3 regions of the Mesorhizobium sp. UC74_2 genome follow, and region 1 is predicted to be linked to each of the others. Evidence: predicted binding sites of a transcription regulator. Region 1 holds the regulator's gene; each other region holds the start of a gene.

What was found. The regulator PhoB, encoded in region 1, activates phosphate uptake and scavenging genes when phosphate is short. The targets are predictions, from matches to a motif close to TGTCATNNANCTGTCAT.
Region 2: ACFJIU_RS27925 (alkaline phosphatase D family protein) is a predicted target of PhoB. The motif match lies at 2,764-2,780, and genes of this name have one in related genera.
Region 3: ACFJIU_RS09970 (LTA synthase family protein) is a predicted target of PhoB. The motif match lies at 2,469-2,485, and genes of this name have one in related genera.

What each region holds. Positions count from the first base shown of each region.
Region 1 is NZ_CP170562.1:6,186,387-6,190,603, forward strand. Features, by position in the region: gene pstB (phosphate ABC transporter ATP-binding protein PstB) at 1-644, shown strand, start outside; gene phoU (phosphate signaling complex protein PhoU) at 682-1,389, shown strand; gene phoB (phosphate regulon transcriptional regulator PhoB) at 1,409-2,098, shown strand; gene ACFJIU_RS30185 (ROK family protein) at 2,144-3,385, opposite strand; gene xylF (D-xylose ABC transporter substrate-binding protein) at 3,726-4,217, shown strand, end outside.
Region 2 is NZ_CP170562.1:5,722,124-5,726,340, reverse strand. Features, by position in the region: gene typA (translational GTPase TypA) at 1-620, opposite strand, end outside; gene ACFJIU_RS27930 (hypothetical protein) at 833-1,108, shown strand; gene ACFJIU_RS27925 (alkaline phosphatase D family protein) at 1,116-2,693, opposite strand; partial or broken gene ACFJIU_RS27920 (MFS transporter) at 2,860-4,142, opposite strand; gene ACFJIU_RS27915 (TetR/AcrR family transcriptional regulator) at 4,214-4,217, shown strand, end outside.
Region 3 is NZ_CP170562.1:2,059,142-2,063,358, reverse strand. Features, by position in the region: gene fabF (beta-ketoacyl-ACP synthase II) at 1-62, opposite strand, end outside; gene ACFJIU_RS09985 (acyl carrier protein) at 97-333, opposite strand; gene fabG (3-oxoacyl-[acyl-carrier-protein] reductase) at 539-1,276, opposite strand; gene fabD (ACP S-malonyltransferase) at 1,328-2,269, opposite strand; gene ACFJIU_RS09970 (LTA synthase family protein) at 2,538-4,217, shown strand, end outside.

The sequences.
Region 1 (4,217 bases):
CGGGCTGCGGCAAGTCGACCTTCCTGCGCTGCCTCAACCGCATGAACGACACGATCGATGCGGCCAAGGTCGGTGGCAAGATCACCCTCGATAGCGAAGACATCTACGATCCGAAGATCGACGTCGTGGAACTGCGTGCCCGCGTCGGCATGGTGTTCCAGAAACCCAATCCGTTCCCCAAATCGATCTACGAGAACGTCGCCTACGGACCGCGCATCCATGGCCTTGCCAAGAACAAGGCGGAGATGGACCGTATCGTCGAATCCAGCCTGCAGAAGGCTGCAATCTGGAATGAAGTGAAGGATCGCCTCAACGAGCCCGGCACCGGCCTTTCCGGCGGCCAGCAGCAGCGTTTGTGCATCGCGCGCGCCATCGCGGTGTCGCCTGAAGTCATCCTGATGGACGAACCGTGCTCGGCGCTTGATCCGATTGCGACCGCCAAGGTCGAGGAACTGATCGACGAACTGCGCCAGAACTATACGATCGTCATCGTCACCCATTCGATGCAGCAGGCCGCCCGCGTCTCGCAGCGCACGGCGATGTTCCATCTCGGCTACCTGGTCGAGGAAGGTGCTACCGACAAGATGTTCACCAACCCCGACGACAAGCGCACGCAGGACTACATCACCGGCCGTTTCGGCTGAGTGAGCGATTGCTGCCGAGGAAAAAGAGGACATAAATATGGGCGAACATACCGTCGCATCGTTCGACGAAGAGCTCGGACAAATCAGCAGGCTCATCAGCGACATGGGTGAATTGGCGAGCTCGATGGTCGAAAGCTCCACCAAGGCGCTGCTGAAGTCAGATAATGGACTTGCCCAACGGGTCGTGTCGGACGATGCGATCATGGATGCGCGCCAGCGCGAGCTGGACACCAAGGCAATCACGCTGATTGCCAAGCGCCAGCCGATGGCGCAGGACCTGCGCGCCGTGGTCGGCGCCATCCGCATGGCCGGAGATCTGGAACGCATCGGTGACCTGGCCAAGAACATCGCCAAGCGTGTCGGCGCGGTCGGGCAGGGCGCCACGCCGCGCGACCTTTCGCATTCGATCGACGCCATGGCCCATCTGGTGCTCGACCAGGTCGACGGTGTCGTCGAGAAATATGCGGCGAGGGACGCAGAGGGGCTCGCCCAACTGAGGGCTGACGACGAGCGGATCGATGTGAAATACACCTCCGTCTTCCGCGAGCTTCTCACCTACATGATGGAAGATCCACGCAACATCACGGCCTGCACGCACCTGTTGTTCTGCGCCAAGAATCTCGAGCGCATCGGTGACCATGTCACCAACATCGCCGAGAACGCCTTCTACGTGCTGACGGGCGAGCAGTTGCCGCCCAACCGGCCAAAGCTCGACGAGACGGCTGCTGCCGTTCCGGCGGCCTGACCACGGGACGGACGGCAAGATGATCGCGCCGCGTGTCATGGTGGTGGAAGACGAGGAGCCGTTGGGCGTCCTCCTCCGCTACAATCTGGAATCCGAGGGCTACCAGGTCGAGGTCGTAGCCAGGGGCGACGAAGCCGAAATCCGGCTTCAGGAAAATGTGCCGGATCTCCTGGTGCTCGACTGGATGGTGCCGGCAGTATCCGGCATCGAATTGTGCCGGCGGCTTCGGATGCGACCGGAGACCGAGCGCCTGCCGGTGATCATGCTGACGGCACGCGGCGAGGAAAGCGACCGTGTGCGCGGTCTGTCCACCGGTGCCGATGATTATCTAGTCAAGCCATTCTCGATGCCTGAGTTCATGGCACGCGTGAAGGCGCTGTTGCGCCGCGCGAAACCCGAGGTGCTGTCTTCCGTGCTCAAGGTCGGCGACATCGTACTCGACCGCGAGTCGCACCGGGTCTACCGCAAGAAGAGCGAGATCCGGCTCGGGCCGACGGAGTTCCGGCTGCTGGAATTCATGATGCGGCATCCCGGGCGGGTCTTCTCGCGCAGCCAGCTGCTCGACAATGTCTGGGGCGAGACGATCTATATCGATGAGCGTACAGTCGATGTGCATGTCGGGCGCCTGCGCAAGGCGGTCAACAATGGCCGCATGCCGGACGTCATCCGCACGATACGCGGCTCGGGCTACGCCATCCGCGAGGATTGATCAGGGACAACGCCGGTTCATCGGTATTGCGCCCTGATCGCCGGCTCAGACCTCCAGAAGCTGAGGGGTGGGAGCCATCGGACCGCCAAGCGCGAAGATCTCCTGATCGATGAAGGTCAGCGCGCGCATGGCGCAGCCTTCGCGGATCAGCATCTGCTCCTTGGGTTCCGTATCAAAGACAATTGAATTCGAATGTTGTCCGCCGGCGGTCTGGGCAATTGCCCGCCGCAATGCCGGCTCGATCAGATCGAAGGCCGTTGCACCGATGCCGACAAAGGTTACCGGGGCAGGGTCGATGACGGCGAAAAGTGAACCGAGGCTGTAGCCGAGGGCTGTGCCTGCGCGTTCATAGGCCTCGCGTTCGGGGCCGATGCCTGCGCGTGCTTTTTCAGCCAGCCTCTGCATTTCGTCGTCGGGAATGTCAGCGGCCGGTTCGGTGTTTTCATCGAGCCCGTGGGCACTGCGCCAGATCGCATAGTTGCCGGCATAAGCCTCGACGCAGCCATGGCGGCCACAGCGGCATCGCGCGCCATTCGGCCGGTGGATCATGTGTCCGAATTCGCCGCCGGACGACTGGGTGCCGATGAACAATTCGCCATTGAGCACGATGCCCATGCCGATGCCGTGCGAAAGCAGAACGGCAATGAAGTCGTCACGGTAGCGGTCCGTGCCGCGCCAACGCAGCGCGACCGCCATCATGTTGCAGTCGTTCTCGACGATGACGGGAATGCCAAAAGCGTTTTCCAGGATATCGGCAAAGGGGATATCGCCATGCGGGGTGATTGGCGTCCACAGCATGGTGCGCGCATGCGAATCTGCCGTGCCCTGAACGGCGAAAGCTATGCGCAGGACCCGATGTCTTGCCAGGCTCCGGTCGTGGAGCTGTCGCCGGACCATCTCGACACATTCATCGACCAGCGCTTCCCGGGGCAGAGACAGTGTGTCCAGACGGCGTGTTTCTTCGGTCAGGACCTTGCCCGAATAGTCGATGGCTGCGGCCGTCAAAAGGTTGAGCGACAGAACGACCGTCAGTACAGCCGCTGCGCCGGGGTCGAGCTGCAGCCCCACTTGCGGACGCCCCCGCTTCGATGCCGTCGGTTCACTGCGGCCCTCGCGCAGAATGCCCTCCGCGATGAGATCAGACGAAATCGCTGAAATGGTCGAATGGCTGAGGCCGGTGATGGCGGTGATTTCCGTGCGGGACGGCTCACCGGAGCGACGCACGGCAGCAATCACCATCGCGCGGTTCCTGCGGCGCAAATCGTCGTGACGGATCCCGACAGTCATGTCCTTGCCGTTCCTCCCCCCGCCGGCCCCGTGGACACCGAAGCCGTTGCGCTTGGGCCGCCAATGGCGTTCCAGATGCGCTGTTCGTGCATAGGTCGATGCATGAGCGAATGCAAAACCCGTTTCGCTCCTGCCGTCGCGACAGCGCGCTCCTCCACAGATAGTGGCAGAACATGCCCTCGTCGTCACTATTATTTCGTGATCCGAAAAAAATATCGCGAAGGACTCGAATCCCGTTGACAGAAGGCTGTACCTGCGCGATTATTTTTTCGAAGCTCGAAAAAAAGCTTCTCCAACGGCCAACGCACACAAGCGCGCCCTTGGGCGCGGGGAGGAAAAAATGAGGAAATTTACGGCCGCCATTCTGGCGGGTGCCGCCATGACGCTTGCGCTTTCCGCTGTCGCCGAAGCGAAGGACAAGGTGATCGGCGTGTCCTGGTCCAACTTCCAGGAAGAGCGCTGGAAGACCGACGAAGCCGCCATGAAGAAGGCGATCGAAGCGGCGGGCGACAAATATATTTCCGCTGACGCGCAGTCGAATCCCGGCAAACAGCTCACCGACGTCGAAAGCCTGATCTCGCAGGGCGCGAACGCCCTTGTCATCCTGGCGCAGGATACCTCCGCCATCGGCCCGGCTGTACAGAAGGCCGTCGACGAAGGCATTCCGGTCATCGCTTACGACCGTCTGATCGAAAACAAGGACGTCTTCTATCTGACCTTCGACAACAAGGAAGTCGGGCGGTTGCAGGCGAAAGGCGTCTTCGACGTCAAGCCGGAAGGCAACTATGTCTTCATCAAGGGCTCCAGCACCGACCCGAATGCCGATTTCCTG
Region 2 (4,217 bases), 460 kb from region 1:
CCGATCATCCGGAACGGGCCGGGATGGACCGTCGGTTCCGGAACATGCTTGAGCACCAGGTCAAACAGCGGTGCCAGACCCTGGTCCTTCGGACCTTCCGGGTTCTCGGATACCCAGCCATCGCGGCCCGAACCATAGAGGATCGGGAAATCGAGCTGCTCGTCGGTGGCATCGAGGGCTGCGAACAGATCGAACACCTCGTTGATGACTTCCTGGTGGCGGCCGTCCGGGCGGTCGATCTTGTTGATCACGACGATCGGCTTCAGGCCTACCTTAAGCGCCTTGCCGACCACGAACTTGGTCTGCGGCATCGGGCCTTCTGCGGCGTCAACCAGAACGATGGCGCTGTCGACCATCGACAGGATGCGCTCGACTTCACCACCGAAGTCGGCGTGGCCGGGGGTGTCGACGATGTTGATGCGGGTATCCTTCCAGTCGACCGAAGTCGCCTTGGCCAGGATGGTGATGCCACGTTCCTTTTCGAGGTCGTTCGAATCCATCGCGCGTTCGGCGACACGCTGGTTCTCGCGGAACGAGCCGGACTGCTTGAGGAGCTGGTCGACCAGAGTGGTCTTGCCATGGTCGACGTGCGCGATGATCGCGATATTGCGGATGTTCATGCTGGGTCTCGGAGGTTGTTCAGGCAGCACGCCCGGATAGTCAAATCGAGACGCCGCCTTTTTCAGTTGCGCGGCTCATACAGGGTTTTTCGCATTTGCGAAAGGGGGCGGCGTGCCGGCAGTTGGTTGGTCACCTTTTGTTAAGTGGCAGCAGCGTAGAATTTCATTAACCAAACGCGGAACCTTTTCCGCTGTGGAGCATTCGGGCGTCCATGATACGCAGTCTGAACCGGTTCGTGATGATCTCCCTCTCGGCCACGCTCGTCGCCTTGCTGGCGCTGGGTGGCGCATGGTCGGCAGCAACGCCCGCCGACAAGCCGATGGCCGTGGTGACGACGCAGGCGGAAAAGCTCTTTGCGGACGCTCCGGACGGGGTCGACCCGATCGTTACCGGCCCGGTTAGCGCCGCCTTCAAGCAGCGCCAGGCCGATATCGGTTGTGAGAAGGCGACCTGGCCAAACGTGCCCGCCGCCTGCTTCGAGCACTGATCCCAGATCACGCAGCCCGAACCGGATCGAGCGTCGTCTTGTAGAGCTCGTTGTCGTCGCGATCCATCAGCCTGACGGTCAGCTGCCCGGTAATACCGTCGATGTCGACAAGGCCGAAGAACTGAAAGCCTGCGGAAGGCGGCAGGTTCTGGCCTTGCTCGGCGCTCGGCGCCTTCACATACTTCACTTCCGGCCCGAAGGTCATGTCGAGATCGTTGGGACCGAAGGTACCGGAGTGTATCGGCCCGGAGACGAATTCCCAGAACGGCTCGAAATCCTGGAACTGCGCGCGATCCGGGCTGTAGTGATGGGCTGCGGTGTAGTGTACGTCCGCCGTCAGCCAGACCGTGTTGGTGATGCCGGCATTCTTGATGAAGCGCAGCAGGTCGGCGAATTCGAGCTCGCGCCCCTTGGCCGGGCCGTTGTCGCCATTGGCGACCGCTTCCGAGCCTTTCTTGTTGGCGGCGTCGTCCCACACCACCAGGCCGATCGGCATGTCGGCGGCAATCACCTTCCAGGTGGCCTTGGAATTGGCGAGCTCGCGCTTGAGCCAGCGGGTCTGCTGCTCGCCCAGCATGCGCGAGCCCGCGTTGAGTTCGGTCTGCAGGTTCGGGCCGTTGGCGCCGCGATAGGAGCGCATGTCGAGGAAGAAGACGTCGACCAGCGGACCATACGCGATCTTGCGATAGACCCGACCGGGCTCGGCCGGCGTGAAGCGGATCGGCGTCATCTCATGGAAGGCTCGGCCGGCACGTGCCGCCAGCACGGCAATCGATTTTTCCTTGTAGCGGTCGTCGGCGGTCAGATCTTTCGAGCTCGACCAGTTGTTGACCACCTCATGGTCGTCCCATTGGAAGAAAGTCGGCAGTGCCGCGTTCATGGCAAGCAGGTTCTTGTCGAGCAGGTTGTATTTCCACTGCCCGCGATATTCGTCGAGCGTCTCGGCAACCTTGCGCTTCTCGTCGATGAGCACGACGTTCTTCCACTTTGTGCCGTCCTTGAGATCGACCTCGTCCTTCATGGCGCCATCGGCATAGATCGTGTCGCCCGAATGCAGGAAGAAATCGGGCGTGTGCCTGGCGATCGAGGCATAGGTCTTCATGCCGACCTCATCGATGCCCCAGCCCTGGCCGGCGGTATCGCCCGACCATGCGAAGCGTACGGAGCGGCGCGAGGTCGGTGCGGTGCGGAAACGGCCGACGATCGGCTCGGACACCGCATTGACGTCATTCAGGTCGGCAAGCGTCATCCGATAGAAGATGTCCTGGTCCGACGCCAGGTCAGTGAGCAGGCGTTTCACCGCATAGTCGCTGTCAGGCAGCGCATTGAGCGGCGCCAGGCGTTCGGCATTGGCGAAACTTTCCGTGGTCGCCACTTCGAACTGCACGCGCGATGGCCTGTCGGCGCGCGTCCAGATCATGCCTGATATCGCGTCGATGTCGCCTGACTGGACACCGTGGGTAAAGGCCGGCCGCGTGTTCGCACGCGAATAATAAGGCATGGCCAAACCCGACAATCCGACCAGGCCAGCTGCCCCTGTCGAGACGATGAAGGCACGGCGGTTGATGCTGGTTGGCTTGCTCATGGCTGGCTCCTTGGCGGCGAATGGGTGCCGCCAAGGTCCTTGGCCATTGTTTCAGCCGCATTTCGGAGACGTGAAACTTTCTTGACGGTCCACAGTTTGCCGCCGCTGGGATAATTCCAGCAAAAGAAGACAGAGCGTTTCCGTGAAAAACGGAAACGCTCTGGAATCAGGCCGGCTGCTCTTTCGGCTCCAGCATTGGGCGGTTGGTGTTGATCAGCAGCGACAGGCAGGCGGCGATGATACCGGTCATGCCGGCAATGACAAAGGCAAGCTCATAGCTGCCCTGGAACTCCCGCATAGCTCCGCCGAAGAACGCGGCCGTAGCCGCGCCGACCTGATGGCCGGCAACAATCCATCCAAACACCAGCGGTCCCTTGGCATCACCGAAGGCTTCGTTGGACAAACGCAACGTCGGCGGCACGGTGGCGATCCAGTCCAGCCCGTAGAACACCGCGAAAACGATGAGCGCGGTCGCCGAGAAACCGGAATAAGGCAGATACATCAGCGAGAGGCCACGAATGGCATAATAGACGCCGAGCAGCTTGCGCGGATCGAAACGGTCGGTAAGCCAGCCCGACAGGGTCGTGCCGATGAGGTCGAAGATACCCATCAGCGACAACAGACCGGCAGCCTGGATCTCGTTGATGCCATTGTCGGCACAGAACGCGATCAGATGCGTGCCGACAAGACCGTTGGTCGTGAAGCCGCAGATGAAGAAAGTGGCAAAGAGGTACCAGAACACGCGTGTCCTGGCTGCTTCGCGCAGTGTGCTCAGCGTATGGGAGATGAAGTTGCCGGCTGCCGCTGGCGGCGTCGGCGGCACATCGTCGGGCTCGGCGCCGAAACGCACCTGGCCGATCGACGCCGGCCGCTCCGGCACCAGCAGCCAGACCAACGGCACCAGAGCTGCGGTGGCGATGGCAATGACGAGCGCCACCGGCTTCCAGCCGCCCGACTGTGCAAGCCAGGCCGGAAAGGCAGGAAGATCAGCAAGCCGGTCGCGCTGGACGCCGACATCAGGCCCATGACCAGGCCGCGGTTGGTCTTGAACCAGCGGTTGACGATGGTGGCGCCGAGCACGGTGGCGACAGCGCCCGAACCGACGCCGGAGAATACACCCCAGGTGGCGATGAGTTGCCAGGACTGCGTCATGAACAGCGAAAGCCCGGTCGATGCCGACATCACCACCAGCGAACCGATCACCGTCTTGCGCAGGCCGATGCGTTCCATCAGCGCGGCGGCGAAAGGACCGGTCATGCCATAAAGGAAAATGCCGATGGCGGCTGCCAGCGACACCACGTCGCGGCGCCAGCCGAAGTCATTCTCCAGGGGCAGCATCATCACGGAGGGCGCGGAACGCAGGCCCGCAGCGATGAGCAGGGAGAGGAAGATGACCGCAACGACGACGAAGGCGTAGCGCTGGCCAAACGGGCGGGGCTGGACTATCATGTTACTGACCGGTACGTTGCAGTTGCCGAATGTGTACGTACCGGTTAGTAACATGTCAATTGGAACACCTCATGC
Region 3 (4,217 bases), 2.1 Mb from region 1:
TGCTCGACCCCAACGCCATATGGCGACAGCAGGCCGAGGCCCGTAACGACGACGCGCCTCATTCCAAGCCTTTCCCGAAGACCTATGCCGGAAAAATCAGGCCGAGGCCTTGTCGATGTACTTCACGGCGTCGCCGACCGTGAGGATGGTCTCTGCCGCGTCGTCCGGGATTTCTACGCCGAACTCTTCCTCGAACGCCATGACAAGCTCAACCGTGTCGAGGCTGTCCGCGCCGAGATCGTCGATGAAGGAGGCCTGCTCCGTCACTTTGTCGGCATCGACGCCCAGATGCTCGATAACGATCTTTTTGACGCGCTCTGCGGTGTCACTCATGTTGGCATCCTTCGTTCTATGATCTGTCTTCGTTAGCGGGCACAATGCCGCTAATCAAGCTGAAAGATAGGCCGGGCTTAAACACAATAAACAAGGCCGGCTATTGCCCGAACCGCCGGGTTGCGGGCCGCATTACACGAAAACGGCCCGGCATCCAAGGCGCGAGCATCGTTTTTCCAAAGCCGCGACAACTCGCGGCCGCGAGTTAGATCATCGCCATGCCGCCGTTGACGTGAATGGTCTGGCCCGTCACGTAGGATGCTTCCTCCGAAGCAAGATAGGCGACCGCCGATGCGACCTCGGCACCCGTTCCCATGCGCTTGGCGGGAATTGCGGCCATGATCGCTTCTTTCTGCTTGTCATTCAGCTTGTCGGTCATGGCCGATTCGATGAAACCTGGAGCAACGCAATTGACGGTAACGTTGCGTGTGGCGATCTCTTGCGCCAGCGATTTGGAAAAGCCGATCATGCCGGCCTTGGAGGCACAATAATTGGCCTGCCCCGGATTGCCGGTGACGCCGACGACGGAGGTGATGTTGATGATGCGGCCGTAGCGCCGGCGCATCATCGGATGCGTCAATTCCCGCGTCAGGCGGAAGACGGCAGTCAGATTGACTTCGATCACACTGTCCCAGTCGGCATCCGACATACGCACGAACAGACCATCCTTGGTGATGCCTGCGTTGTTGACCAGGATATCGACGCCCTCGAGATCAGCCTCCGCCTTCTGGCCCAGCGCCTTGACCTCGTCGCGGTCGGACAGGTTCGCCGGGAAGAGCTTAACGCGATCGCCAAGTTCGCCGGCGAGTGCTTCCAGCTTTTCCACACGCGTGCCATGCAGGCCGACCGTCGCACCCTGCGCGTGAAGTATCCTGGCGATGGATTCGCCGATGCCACCCGAAGCTCCGGTGACGAGCGCCTTGCGGCCTGTCAGATCAAACATGTCTTGTCCCTTTCAAGCACACCCATCGCATGGATGGGGTCATCAGGTTGCTCAGGCCAGTGCGGCAATGGCTGCATCGACATCGGCAGGATTTCCCACCGAAGTCACAGCGATGTCACGGTTGATTCGACGCGCCAGGCCGGAAAGTACCTTGCCGGCACCGACTTCATAGAGCGTGGTCACGCCATTGGCAGCGAACCACTCCACCGTCTCGCGCCAGCGCACACGGCCAGTCACCTGCTCGACCAGCCGAGCCGCGATCGCATCGGGATCCTGAGTTGGCGAAACCGAGACATTCGAAATCACCGGAACAGCCGGCGCATTCCTGGCGACATTGGCCAGGGCTTCGCGCATCGCTTCCGCCGCCGGCGCCATCAGCGCCGAATGGAACGGCGCCGACACTTGCAGCATCAGCGCTCGCTTGGCGCCCTTTTCCGTGCAGAGCCTGGCTGCGAGTTCGACAGCGGCCTTGGCGCCCGATATCACCAGTTGCCCACCACCGTTGTCGTTGGCAACCTGGCAGACGGATCCCTTGGCAGCTTCGGCACAGGCGGCTTCGACGTCGGGCTGCTCAAGGCCGATGATCGCCGCCATCGCACCTTCCCCGACCGGCACAGCCGACTGCATAGCATTGCCGCGAATGCGCAGGAGCCTTGCCGCATCGGCCACCGAGACGAAACCCGCGGCGGCAAGTGCCGAATACTCGCCCAGCGAATGGCCCGCGACATAGGCGACCTTTTCCTTCAAGGAAAAGCCACGCGCTTCGAGTGCTTTGACAGCAGCCAACGACACCGCCATCAGCGCTGGCTGCGCGTTTGCCGTCAGCGTCAGCGTCTCTTCTGGTCCATTCCAGATCAGAGCGGACAGCTTCTCCCCGAGCGCTTCGTCTACTTCTTCGAACACGCGACGGGCTTCAGGAAAAGCGCCTGCCAGATCCTTGCCCATGCCGACCGACTGGCTGCCCTGCCCCGGAAAGGTAAACGCGACCGCCATAACGAGCTCCAATTGCTTGATCTCGCCTGCCCTGTGCGCAAGGCCGGGCGACAAGTCAAGCCCGATGCAGCCTTCGCCTGCCGTGGCCAACAGTGCTTGGGAAGGCCAGGCGACGATCAATCATGATGAAAATCGAACACGATTCGTTTGCTGGCTCTTCTAAATTTCGCCACAGGCGCTAGCTTTTTGTGACATTTGAGTGACGGTTACGTGACGCTTTTGCAGTCGGGGGACTTGTAAGTTGGCGAAGGGATGGTCAGGGAGCGGCATGAACGCGCCAGAGCATAGACATGACACCGCCATACCCGGCTTGGAACCGGGTGAGAAAAGGCGTGCCGTGCGCTATTGCGTGATGACATTGGTTGCGTCAGCCGTGCTGGTGTTCGCCATCGAGCTGATCTTTCGAGGTGATCTCGCCAGCACGTTCGGTTTCTTTCTTCAGCCGTCGAAGCCCGGCTGGACAACGGTCATCCTGTTCACGCTTATCCTGATTGGCATCGACGCGTTGCTCGGCCGCAATCATCAAAGCCTGATGATCTTCGCACCTTTGACCCTGGCGCTCGCCTTCGTCGGCCATCAAAAATCGCGCTACCTCGGCGATCCACTCTATCCGACAGATTTTCTTTACGTGCGCCAGATCATCGAATTGATGCCTCTGCTGGTAAAGGAACGGCCATGGACCGGTGTAGCGCTGGCAACCGGCATTGCCGGAACGCTGGCTTCGGTGGTGATGTTGTGGCGCATGTGGCGTCGTCGTGCACCGACCCTGCGCTACAGGGCGCGTCTCGCGCGCCTTGCCGTCGCAATCCCGCTCCTCGCCTTCTTCGTCTCCATCATGGACTACGCGACCTTTTCATGGACGCGGGACCGCCTGCAGATCATCCCCATGATGTGGGACCAGAAGGAAAACTACAATTCCAACGGTTTCGCGCTCGCCTTCGCACTCAACGTGCCGATGGCACATGTCGGCGCACCCGCGGGTTATTCAGACAAGGCAATCGCGACCATCACGCGGCCTGAGGCGACCACAACAGTCCCGGAAGACAAGCCGGACATCATCATGGTGATGAGCGAATCCTTCTGGGATCCCACCATTCTGCCAGGCGTGTCGATCAAGCCAGATCCGCTGGGTGCTGTACGTCAGCTCCGTTCCGGGTCGATGCTGTCGCCAGAGTTCGGCGGCATGACCGCCAATGTCGAGTTCGAGGCACTGACCGGATTCTCCAACGCCTTCCTGCCGGCTGGGTCAATTCCCTATCAGCAATATGTGCGCGCTCCGGTGCCTTCACTCGCCACCTTCCTCAAGAGCGAGGGCTATTCCGCCAGGGCATTCCATCCGGGCACGAACTGGTTCTGGAATCGCACCGCGGTTTACGCCGATTTCGGCTTCGACGATTTCCAGTCGGAAGAGACCGCGCCTTTGGAAAAACGCGGACCGCTCGCTTCCGACGAGGCGATGACCGACCAGCTCATTTCCACAGCCGATGCTGCGGAGGAACCATTCTTCTATTTCGCCGTAAGTCTTCAGAATCACGGCCCCTATGAACCCAATCGCTACGCAGATGCTTCCCACACGGTTGAGGCGCCGATCAGCCAGTGGGCAAAGGATTCACTTCTGTCCTATGCGGAAGGCGCAGCTGATGCCGACCGCAACCTGAAACGCCTGATCGACTGGGCAGAAAAACGTGACCGTGCGACCGTAATCGTCTTCTTCGGCGATCACCTGCCGCCACTGGGCCCGGTCTACGTCGAAACGGGCTTCCTCAAGGACAATGTCGCGCCGCGCAGGGAAGCGCCCGATCAAATGAAGCTCCACCGTGAAACACCGCTGGTCGTCTGGTCGAACCGTACGGGTCTTGCCAAGGATATCGGCTCGGTCAGCCCTGCATTCCTGCCTTATCACCTGCTCAAGGCCGCGGGCATCACGCACCCCTATTACACAGGCTTC